2 regions of the Paenibacillus sp. FSL R5-0623 genome follow, and region 2 is predicted to be linked to the other one. Evidence: riboswitches for the same ligand, from Rfam matches in the RefSeq annotation. Region 2 holds a riboswitch; the other holds the start of a gene.
The links. Region 2 has a riboswitch for thiamine pyrophosphate ahead of MKY92_RS17680 (thiamine phosphate synthase). Riboswitches for the same ligand answer to the same signal wherever they lie in the genome.
Positions count from the first base shown of each region.

Region 1: another riboswitch for thiamine pyrophosphate. It lies ahead of tenA (thiaminase II); the one in region 2 lies ahead of MKY92_RS17680 (thiamine phosphate synthase).

Region 1 is NZ_CP150233.1:3,664,573-3,670,372, forward strand. It holds gene MKY92_RS15970 (PRD domain-containing protein) at 1-582, shown strand, start outside; gene MKY92_RS15975 (endo-1,4-beta-xylanase) at 878-3,550, shown strand; TPP riboswitch at 3,756-3,853, shown strand; gene tenA (thiaminase II) at 3,970-4,629, shown strand; gene MKY92_RS15985 (CotH kinase family protein) at 4,754-5,800, shown strand, end outside.
Region 2 is NZ_CP150233.1:4,037,817-4,043,616, forward strand. It holds gene MKY92_RS17660 (ThiF family adenylyltransferase) at 1-1,050, opposite strand; gene MKY92_RS17665 (thiazole synthase) at 1,047-1,814, opposite strand; gene thiS (sulfur carrier protein ThiS) at 1,817-2,020, opposite strand; gene thiO (glycine oxidase ThiO) at 2,017-3,189, opposite strand; gene MKY92_RS17680 (thiamine phosphate synthase) at 3,207-3,902, opposite strand; TPP riboswitch at 4,095-4,204, opposite strand; gene MKY92_RS17685 (ABC-F family ATP-binding cassette domain-containing protein) at 4,281-5,800, opposite strand, start outside.

The DNA.
Region 1 (5,800 bases), 370 kb from region 2:
ATCTTCTTTACGCTTATGGATCACTTGTCATTTGCCATTGAACGATGGAAAAAGGGTGTAGCACTACAGAATCGCATGTTATGGGAGATCCAGAGGTTTCATCCTGTCGAATTCGAACTAGGCCTTGAAGCCGTTCAGATGTTGAATCTAGAACTGGGGGTTGAACTGCCGGAAGAAGAAGCAGGGAATATCGCTTTTCATTTCGTGAATGCCCAAACGCATGAGCAGAATATGGAGCGCACAATGCAATCCGTTAAGATGTTAAAAGATATTTTTAACCTGATACAATACACCTTTGATATGCAATTGAACAAAAATTCCATTCATTATGTGAGACTTGTCACACATCTGCAATTCTTCATCCAGCGTTTACAAGAAGGACGTCTGGGCAATTCGGCGAAAGATTTTATATTTCAACACATGGTGAAAGAGCACCCGCTTGAATATAAGTGTGCGGAGATGATCAAAACCTACGTGCAGAATATGTTGGACATCTCCATATCGAACGAGGAATTATTATATTTGATGATTCACATTGCACGAATTGTGCAGGAGGAACAGGGTGACGAGGGACGATTATAAAACAAAGTTTACGTGCCTGTTAGTGAACAGAAAAAAGATACTTTCTAACGATGACCGTTTTCTCGTATTTTATCGGGAAACGGTCTTTTATTTTTGCGAATATATAGCGTTTTTTTGATATCCCATGCGAACGAACTCCAGCTTTCTAAACCTACATGAGATTACCAAATGATAACTTATTATTATAATTATTGGAAATTTGTTATATGTAAGCGCTATCCAGAGAACTATAATCTATTTATCTGGATGTTAATTCGTTCAGAAATACGTAGACCAAATCAAGAGGAGGAATTGTATGAAACGGTTACGTCAATGGAATATTAGAGCCTTGGTTCTTGTGCTCGTACTTGCCATGCTTCCATTTTCGAATGTCTCACATGCATCCAAGGCAGTTACAGAAGTGGAGGAAAGTCATTTGAGCACAAACTTTGAAGACGGTACACTTCAGGGATGGACTCCACGGATCGGTAGTGAAAGGCTGACAGTGACACAACAGGAAGCACACGAAGGTCAGTCCAGTATGCTAGTTTCCAACCGTGAGCGTTCCTATCATGGACCGATGTTATCCATGAAGGATCTGCTTAAGCGTAACCAAGAGTACGAAATTACGGCATATGTAAGACTTACTCAGGAGCCCACCACAGATCAAACACTACAGCTCACCACATATAAAAAAACAACTGCCGAAAACTGGAACCCGATCGGTAGCGTGAAAATTGCCAAAACAGAATGGAATACATGGCACAAGATCACCGGAAAATTTCAGTATAGCGATGATCCCACTGAATTGAATTTGTTCATCGAAACACCCTACATCTCTGAAGATAGCGTAGATATGTTATCGTTCTATGTGGATGATGTATCATTTACTCTGGCCGAGCAACTGGAGATTGAAGAAGGTATTCTGTCTCTGGAAGACCTGTATCAAGATGATTTCCCCATTGGTGCAGCGGTGTATCGCTGGCAGTTGGAAGGCGCATATGGACAACTGCTCACAAAACACTTTAACAGCTTGACCGCAACCTATGAGATGAAACCGAAGTACATGTCTCCTTCCGAAGGTGTTTATGAGTTCGAGGCAGCCGATCAATATGTTCAGTTCGCCGAGGAGCATGGTATGGGCGTACGCGCACATGCGTTGTTGTGGCATATTGATGCAGCAGAGTGGATGTTCAAGGATCCTCAGGGTAACCCTGCGAGTCGAGAATTACTACTTGCCCGGATTCAGGATTACGTTGAAACCGTCATGACCCGATACAAAGGTAAGATCTATGCCTGGGATGTGGTAAACGAGGCGATTGCGGATAGCAATGGTGATGCCAACGGTTTACGTAAAAGTCCCTTTTATGAACTAATCGGTCCGGATTACATTGAGAAAACCTATGAATTCGCTCGTGCAACAGATCCGAATGCCAAATTATATTACAACGAATACTTCACGGAAATCCCTGAGAAAAGAGAGCATATGTATCAGTTGGTCAAACGACTGAAAGAGAAAGGGCTCATCGATGGTGTGGGTTTGCAATCCCACTATAACCTGGAATCCCCGCCCATCAAGGAAATTGAAAAAACGATCAGCATGTTCGCCGAACTTGGATTGGATATTCAGATCACGGAACTGGATGTGGATAGCGGAATTCCATTTGGTGAAGAGATGTCGGATGAAGTTGCGGTAAAACAGGCGTATCGATATAAGGAACTGTTGGATTTATACCAAAAACACAAAGATCACATCTCTTCAGTTACCTTATGGGGACTCCAAGATGAGAAGTCTTACAACAACCAGGCTATGCTGTTTGATTCAGCCCTGAAGGCCAAAAAAGCATACTGGGGGCTCGTGGATGAATCCAGCTTGCCTGTGTTGACAGAGAGAGCCGTCTCACTTTCGGGTAAACCGGATATCAAAAAACATTCACAAGATCCACTCTGGAACAAAGCGGTGTCTACTCCACTGAAGGGTGACTCTTCGGGATCAGCCAGTTTCCGCACCTTATGGGATCATAGTAACCTGTATATCCTTGTGGATGTTCAGGATGCGAAGGCTGACGTGAATGACAGAGTAGATATCTTTGTTGATCTCAATAATGGCAAGACCACCTCATATGAAGCAGATGACCGACATGTAATCATTAAGCGGTCGGGCAAAGCTGAGGGCGCAGAGCAGCGTTCATATCGTGTACGCGAGACCAAAGCCGGATATCAGGTTGAATTGTCCATTCCATGGGGTGGTATCCAAGCCGGTTCAGAATATGAAGTTGGCTTGGATATCCGTGTGACTGATGGCGGTGCAAATGGGACACAACCTTATAATCCACTGTACTGGAATGATCGAACACAATCTCAGGAGCAAGATACAAGCAAATACGGCGTGATTGAGCTTGCCCCTATGCCCAAATCTGCACAAGCTATGCAAGGCATTGTTCAGATTGATGGGAAGAAAGACACATCATGGAATAAGGCTGCACCATTTGAAGTAAAACGGTTGAACCAGAGCGAAGGTGCAGAGGCAGTGGCTCGCGCAATGTGGTCAGGTGAGTATCTATACCTGCTGATCGACGTCACTGATCCAAACATCATCACAGATAACATCAACCCATGGGATCAGGATTCGGTTGAGATTTTCCTGGACGAGAATCACCAGCGCACACCGTATTTTCAATATGATGATGCCCAGTTCAGAATCAGTGCAGAGAATGTGGGAACCTTTGCAGGGGGGGCCTCATCCGGACGCCTTGTAAGTGCTGTGAAGAAAACAAATAAAGGATATCTCGTAGAAGCCAGAATTCATTTACAATCATTGACGCCCAAAACAGGAAATGTTCTCGGCTTCGAGCTTCAAATTAACGACAACCAGGGCGGAGGTAAGCAGAGCGTAGCCAAATGGAATGATACGACCAATGAAAGTTGGAGAAACACTTCCCAGTACGGAATACTCACTTTTGTCGAAAAAAACAAACTCGGTCATTAAACCATTTGCAGTAGTAGCAAGAATGAAAACCATCATAACAATGGATAAAACTCAACCAGGGTTATGTTGGTTTTCATCGTTTACATACGTCACCGAAGTTGTGGAGGGGCGATAAATCTGCCTTGACAATATTTAACAGCCATTGATATACTAAATGAACGTTATTTTTTCTTTTATGTGGATAAGAAAGTAATCAACTACATACAACCGTTTGCGAGGGAGCCTTAACTGGCTGAGAGGGTGTTAAACCGACCTTACCTGATTTGGATCATGCCAACGTAGGGATGCAACGATGAAACGCTGTACTTGGGTAGCTCATGCGAACCCCCTTGTTTTAGTGTATTTATCTGCGAAACATCCTATGGATGTTTCGTTTTTTTGTTTTTAAATACATACATTATGAATTGGAGGAACACCTGTTGACTATTTCAGAGCGGTTATATCAGGCAGCACAGCCTGTGTGGAAGGAATGTCTTGAGCATCCCTTTGTTAAAGGGATCGGAGATGGTTCCTTACCGGTCGAACAATTTCGTTATTATTTGCTGCAAGACTACTTATACCTGTTCGATTATGCCCGTGTATTTGCACTAGGTATCGTAAAGTCAAACGACCCCAAATTGATGCAGTTTTTTAGTAAAAACGTAGATAACATCCTGAATGGTGAAATGAAAATTCATCGTTCTTATATGGAACGATTAGGAATTACAGAGGATCATGTTTTTCAGGTGAAACCTGCACTGAAAAATGCAGCCTATACTAACTATATGCTCTCTGTTTCCCATGCGGGCGGCATAGCAGAAGTTCTGGTATCCATTCTGGCCTGCTCGTGGAGCTATGCAGAGATCGGTCAAGTTCTTTCCCAAAAGCCAGGTGCAGTTGATCATCCTTTTTATGGAGAGTGGATCACAGGATATGCTTCCTCTGAATACAACAGCATCAATCAATCCCTTGTGACGTTAACGGATAAGCTATTAGAAGGCTGTAGCGAAGAAACGTACCAACGGATGAAAGATATTTTCGTGATGTGCAGTCGCTTCGAGCTTGATTTTTGGGAGATGTCTTGGAGGCTAGAGCCTTAAGTTCACTGGTAGTTCATTCAATTAGAGAGTACCATATGACACCACTCATTCAGATTCATTTAAGAATTGCCATCTATGATGATTACATATCAAAAGATACAACAACAATCATGAGGTGATGGCAATGAGTATATACAAATGGCCCAAATATATCGGTGTAGCGGTGTTATGTACTGCAATGCTGACAGCATGCAGCTCGACTAATCAAGGCAATGGAGAGTCGGACAACAATTCGACTGAGAAGGAACAAACGAATACGGATAATCAGAGCAAAACGGAGAATACTGCGCAGACAGTAGGGTATGCAGATCAAATCAACAAAACTGAGGTTATGTCCATTTCGATTGATGTGGATGAAGCGGCATGGAAAGAAATGCTCGATAATGCAAATGAGGAGCAGTACATCTCATCTAATATTACGATTAACGGAACAACGATTGAAAACGTCGGAATTCGTCCAAAGGGTAACTCCAGCCTTCGGCAAGTCGCTAGCGATGATACAACGGATCGATATAGTTTCAAAATCAAGTTTGATGAATACGTTAAGGATCAAACTTGGATGGGGTTGGACAAGCTCGTTGTGAACAACATGATTAGCGACAATAGTTATATGAAGGAATACTTGAGTTATGACATCATGAGTTATATTGGCGTAGAGGCACCTTTATTCGCATTCTCCAATATTAGTGTAAATGGAGAGACTTGGGGTTTGTACCTAGCTGTTGAAGACATTGACAGCGGATATCTCGCCCGAGCCAAGAATGATGAGGGTGAACTTTACAAACCGAACAATGATGACAACATGGGGGCAGGAGGAATGGGAGGGCCCGATGGCAATCCTTTTGCACAAGGGTATGGAAATATGCAGCCTCCTACTGAAGATATAGCGCCACCGGATGGTGGAAGTCCGCCGAATATGAACAACGGGACAGAAGAAGATGGTGCCGACACATTACCAGAAGCAGGTATGAAGGGTAACCGCGGTCCAGGTGGTATGGACGGAAGCGGCAATGGTGTTTCATTGGTGTATACCGATGACAAATCATCCAGTTACTCCGCCATCTTCGACAATGCTGAGACCAAAACAACAGAGGAAGATTATCAGCGTGTCATTGAATCGCTCAAAAACTTGAGCACAGGTACCGAACTGGAGAAATATGTGGATGTGGAC
Region 2 (5,800 bases):
TCAACCAAAGTAGCGGTGAACGAGTGTACGTGCCTCAGCTGTATCTTTTGTTCCGTGAACAAGAACACGTCCATCTTGGAAAATGACCATTCTATAGACCCCTGTTGTAAAAGAAACCAGAAACGGATTGGATTCCACTTTTCCTTCTTGAAGTCTATCCAGACGTTCTGCCGTATGTTTAAGATCCAGATTCATACGCCGTGCAGGTCGGATCTGAACGGTGTCCCTGCCACATAACACATCGGTTTTCTCCAGATTGGACGCAGAAAGATATGGATACGTTGCCGAAGTGCCGCAGGAAGAACAGTCTTGCTTTTTCGCACCATCCACATTGATGGATATGTATTCGTTCCTCCACACGTCAAATGACAATAACTTACGTCTCAATGCATTTACATTGCCACTAAGTAACTTCATCGCTTCTGCGGTCTGATTCGCCGTTACCATCTGTACGGCTTGAGGTATGATGCCAGACGTATCACAGGTATCTCCACCCAGAGGGACTTCACCGAGCAAACAATTTAAACATGGCGTATCTCCAGGCATAAACGTATAGGTAATGCCGTAACTTCCTACACATCCACCATAAATCCAGGGAATACGGTGTTTCTGTGCCATATCATTAATGAGTAGTCGGGTATCAAAATTATCCGTTGCATCCATGATCAAGTCTGTATGCTGAACGAGTTCTTCCAACTCATCTACTCTAACATCCAACACTTTCCCTTCCACATGAACCGTGGAATTAATGGCAGATAACCGTTTTTCCGCCGCCATTGCCTTCGGAATCCGTTCAATTGCGTCCTGTTCTACATATAATTGCTGTCGCTGCAGGTTACTCCACTCCACATAATCACGATCCACAATCGTTAGGTGTCCGACTCCTGAACGAACTAACGTTTCTGCAATTCCTGTTCCGAGTGCGCCAGCGCCTACAATTAAAACTCTGCTGTCACTCAATCTGGCCTGGCCTTCCTTGCCAAGTGGCGCGTAACGTTCCTGTCTGGAATAACGATCAGCCTGCTCGGAAGATGTTATTTGATCTGTCATGTATGAACCATTCCTTCCACCGGACTACTGGCTGCTGCATAACGCTTTATGGGAATCATGCCTGCCTCATATGCCAATCTGCCCGCTTCTACCCCCAATCGCATCGCTTTAGCCATGCTCACTGGATCGCCTGATCCGGATACGGCTGTATTTAACAATACACCATCTGCACCAAGTTCCATCGCATAAGCAGCATCTTTTGGGGAGCGCAACCCTGCATCTACAATCACAGGTACAACGGCCTGCTCAATGATGATCTCAAGGTTATAGGGATTGATGATGCCTCTGCCAGCTCCGATGGGAGAAGCGCCAGGCATTACAGCATGTACGCCAAGCAATTGCAGCCTTTTGGCCAGAATGACATCATCCGAAATATAAGGCAATACCGTGAAGCCCTTTTCAAGCAAAATTTCGCAAGCCTTGTACGTTTCAATCGGATCTGGGAGTAACGTCATTCCATCTCCTATGACTTCGACTTTTATCATATCACAAAGTCCTGAAGCCCGCGCAAGCTCGGCAATTCGCACCGCCTCTTCCGCAGTGGAAGCCCCCGCCGTATTCGGAAGAAGAGTGTATTTGTCCAGATCCAACGTATCCAGGAAATGCTTCTGGTTGCGTTCCTCCAGATTCAGACGACGAACAGCAAAGGTCAAAACTTCCGTTTCAGATGCTTCCACAGCCTGACTTTGCACTTCCAGATCCGAAAACTTGCCTGTTCCGAGCAACAATCTGGACTCAAACGTATATTTACCAATGTTCAACATCATCAACCGCCTCCTACAAAATGTACAATCTCAATTCGATCGCCTTCTCTTAATGCTGTTGACTCATGGTGCTCACGCGTTAAGATATGCCTGTTCAGCTCAACAACTACAGTCTTGACTTGCAGGTCAAAAGATTGGAGCAATTTATCCACACGATTCAATCTGTCTTCAATCTCCATCCGTTGACCATTAACGATGATATTCACTGCACCACTCCCTTTCTGTTCAATCGCTCAGGGCTCAGCGCCTCAATTCCGAGTTCTTCTGAGCTTTTGCCAGCGAGCAACTCAGCGATAAGCCTGCCTGTTATCGCACTAAGCAAGATACCGTTGCGGTAATGTCCAAAGGCGGCGAACAACCCGGGTATACTCTTGCAAGCACCTATATAAGGCAGTCCATCGGGAGTTCCCGGTCTTACGCCTGCCCACGCTCGTATAAATTGTGCTTCTTTCATCCCAGGCACCCAGTGGGTAGCCGCTGTTAGCAGCTTCTGAACACCCTGTACAGAAACGTTCAAATCCGTTCTGCCTGGCAGACTGGTTGCACCGAGCCAAACTTCGCCATTGGCTTTGGGAACAATATAGATATCCTCTGCATACACCGTTCTATCAGGTCTGTACCCTGCATGTTCATCTGAGAACTGAACGGCGGCTATTTCACCTTTTACCGACCACACAGGCAAGCTCAGATTCACATGTCTCATCAACTCTTCACTCTGTAATCCAGCCGCTATAATGACATGTTTGCATCTCATCTCACCGATCGATGTGGTGATTCCCTGCACACCGTGTTCGTTTGCTTGCACACGTATATCCTGTATGTCCTCCATTACCCGTGCTCCTATTGCTTGAGCGGATTCGGCGTACGCCTTCGTTAGGTGGACTGGGAGAATCTCACTCTCGTGAGGTCTGTAATAGGCTCCATACGTATCTCTGTTAAGCCATGATGCCTCCTGTTGCACAACGGAACGATCCCACCACATCTCATCAGCAGAACTAGACAACGCAGACTTCCGATTGTCCTTATAACTACTTAATTCACTGTATGAACGAAAAGGAGTTAGGAATCCCTGGCGTTGCAGACCAGTCTCTACCTCACTGAGTGTAGCCATTAGCACTTGTTGCTCGGTAAGTAACTGTCTACTCTGCCTGGCAAGCTTAGCCATCAAAGGATGAGCAAAATCCTCACTGTCGGCCGCCAGCATTCCAGCTGCTGCGCAAGAAGTGCCTCCTGCAATCGCCGAACGCTCCAGCAACAGCACATCCTGTCCACGGGAAGCAAGCTCATATGCGATGGCACATCCAACAACGCCTCCGCCTACAATAATCGTTTCTGCATGAATCTTATCCGGTCTATCAGTAATGATCTTCTTCATCAGCTCATCTCCTTGATTCAGCGGCTCAAACTTTCTGTACCAACGATAGCCTGCCTTAATAATGCAGCCGCCCGATCCGGGGAATCGCTCGCCCACACATTCGAGATCACAGCGACTCCCTGTGCGCCTGCAGAACGAATAGCGTGAATGTTTCCCGGTTCGATGCCCCCAATCGCCATGACAGGAATGGAGACACCAGAGCACACTTCAGCCAGAGCATATAATCCTCTTGGTTCAAGATCAGGCTTACTGTTGGTTGAGTAGACATGCCCGAAGAAAAGGTAATCGGCTCCCCGTTCTTCAGCGATTTTTGCCTCATCGATTGAATGAACAGATACACCCAGACGAAGTCGCTGCACATTGCTTATAACAGCTGGGTTATAGTTACGTATCGCATCTTGCCCCCAATGTACACCGCCATAGATGTCATTCTGTGGTGGCAGCTCTGAACCATTTATAACAATGCGACAAGATGGAACGCCAATGCTAAGCAGACTTTCAGCCCAACCGATCTTGTCTTGCCATGTGAGTTGTTTTTCTCGTATGTGAATATAGTCCACCCATGGCCAAACGTCCTTTGCAGCTTTTACAAAAGATGCTTGATCCCCTGCACCCGTAGATACAACATGCAGTTCAAATGATCCGTGTACATGTTCATGAGAAAATACCGTACTGTTCATCTCCTTCCATGCGTGAATGCTATGAAAACACAAAAAAGCCACTCCCGTAGGGGAGTGGCTGCGTATTAATTATAGGACCAGATGACTGACTGATACATACAGTTCATTTCGTGCAATAAAGCTATAGACCCTATAGCCATAACGTTATACACGCAACTGCATGTTTCAATTCGTTAAGCAGACGGTTGAAATTCTTTGAATTGCCGTTTGCTCACGTCATTCACTGAAACGCGCTCGCCACTTCCCTACGCTGGTATGATCCAGATCAGGTGCAAAGGGTCCAGAATCGCATTCTTCCATCTCAGCCGCATCGTGCGGCCCCCCTAGTGTTCATATGAAGTTGTAGCCTATGTTACCATAGACGGATTTTTTTGTCACCGTCATTTCTGTTAAACATTGTCTTAAATCGCCCTAGTTTTTCTCAGACCATTCTTCGACATTCCATGTTTTGGTGACCCAACCCTCGTAGAAATCAGGTTCATGAGATACCAGTAACACCGTTCCCTTGAATTCTTGCAAGGCACGCTGCAACTCCGCTTTGGCTGTGACATCCAGATGGTTTGTCGGCTCATCGAATAAAATCCAGTTGCTTTCACGCATCAAGAGTTTGCATAAACGAACCTTGGCTTGTTCTCCACCACTCAGCATGTTAAGCGGACGAGTAATGTGCTCATTTTTCAACCCGCAGCGAGCGAGATGACCCCGGACCTCATTCTGGGTCAAATGTGAAAACTCATTCCAGACATCCTCAATCGGCGTGATATTCCCAGCACGAACTTCCTGCTCAAAATAGGCCGTTTCCAGATAATCTCCCAAGAAAGTCTTTCCACTAAGTGGAGATATTTTTCCCAGGATGGTTTTTAATAGCGTCGATTTACCCACACCATTACAACCTACGATGGCAATTTTCTCACCACGTTCAATTGTCATCGTCATTTTGGGCAGCAAAGGATACGTATATCCAATTTCAAAATCAATACCCTCAAAGACCGTTTTGCTGCTCGCACGGGCATCCTTGAATTTGAACGTTGGTTTGGCCGCTTCATCTGGGCGATCAATACGTTCAATTCTGTCCAGCTGCTTCTCCCGGCTCTTTGCTCGACCTGAAGTTGAAGCACGTGCCTTGTTACGCTGAATGAAGTCTTCCTGCTTCTTGATGTACTCTTGCTGCTTCTCGTATGCATCAATATGCTGGGCTTTATTCATATCAGCCATCTCAAGGAACTTGTTATAGTTCGCTGCATATCTCGTTAATTTGGCAAATTCCAAATGATAAATGACATTTACGACTTCATTCATGAATTCGGTGTCATGGGAGATTAAGAGAAACGCGTGCGGGTAGTCCTTCAGGTAACGTGACAGCCATTCAATATGCTCTACGTCCAGATAGTTGGTCGGCTCATCCAGCAAAAGAGCTGTAGGTTTCTCGAGCAGAAGTTTGGCAAGAAGCACCTTGGTACGTTGTCCACCACTTAGAGCTGCGACATCTCGATCAAGACCAATTGCGGACAAACCAAGACCATTGGCCATCTCTTCCACTTTTACGTCAATCAGATAAAAGTCGCCCTGTTCCAGTTGTTCCTGAATATCGCCCATCTCTTCCAGCAACTGCTCCAGCTTATCTGGATCTGCATCTGCCATCTGGTCCGTAATATTCATCATTTCTTTTTCCAATTCAAGCAACGGAAGGAATGCATCCTTAAGCACGTCACGAATGGTTTTGCCTGGGGTAAGCTTCGTGTGCTGATCCAGATATCCATAACGGACCTTAGGTGTCCATTCCACTTTTCCACTATCTTTAAGCAATTTACCGGTAAGGATGTTCATTAATGTGGATTTACCCACACCATTGGCACCAACAAGTCCTACGCGCTCTCCGGCAAGTAAACGAAACGATACATTTTTAAATAACGTGCGATCTCCAAAATTGT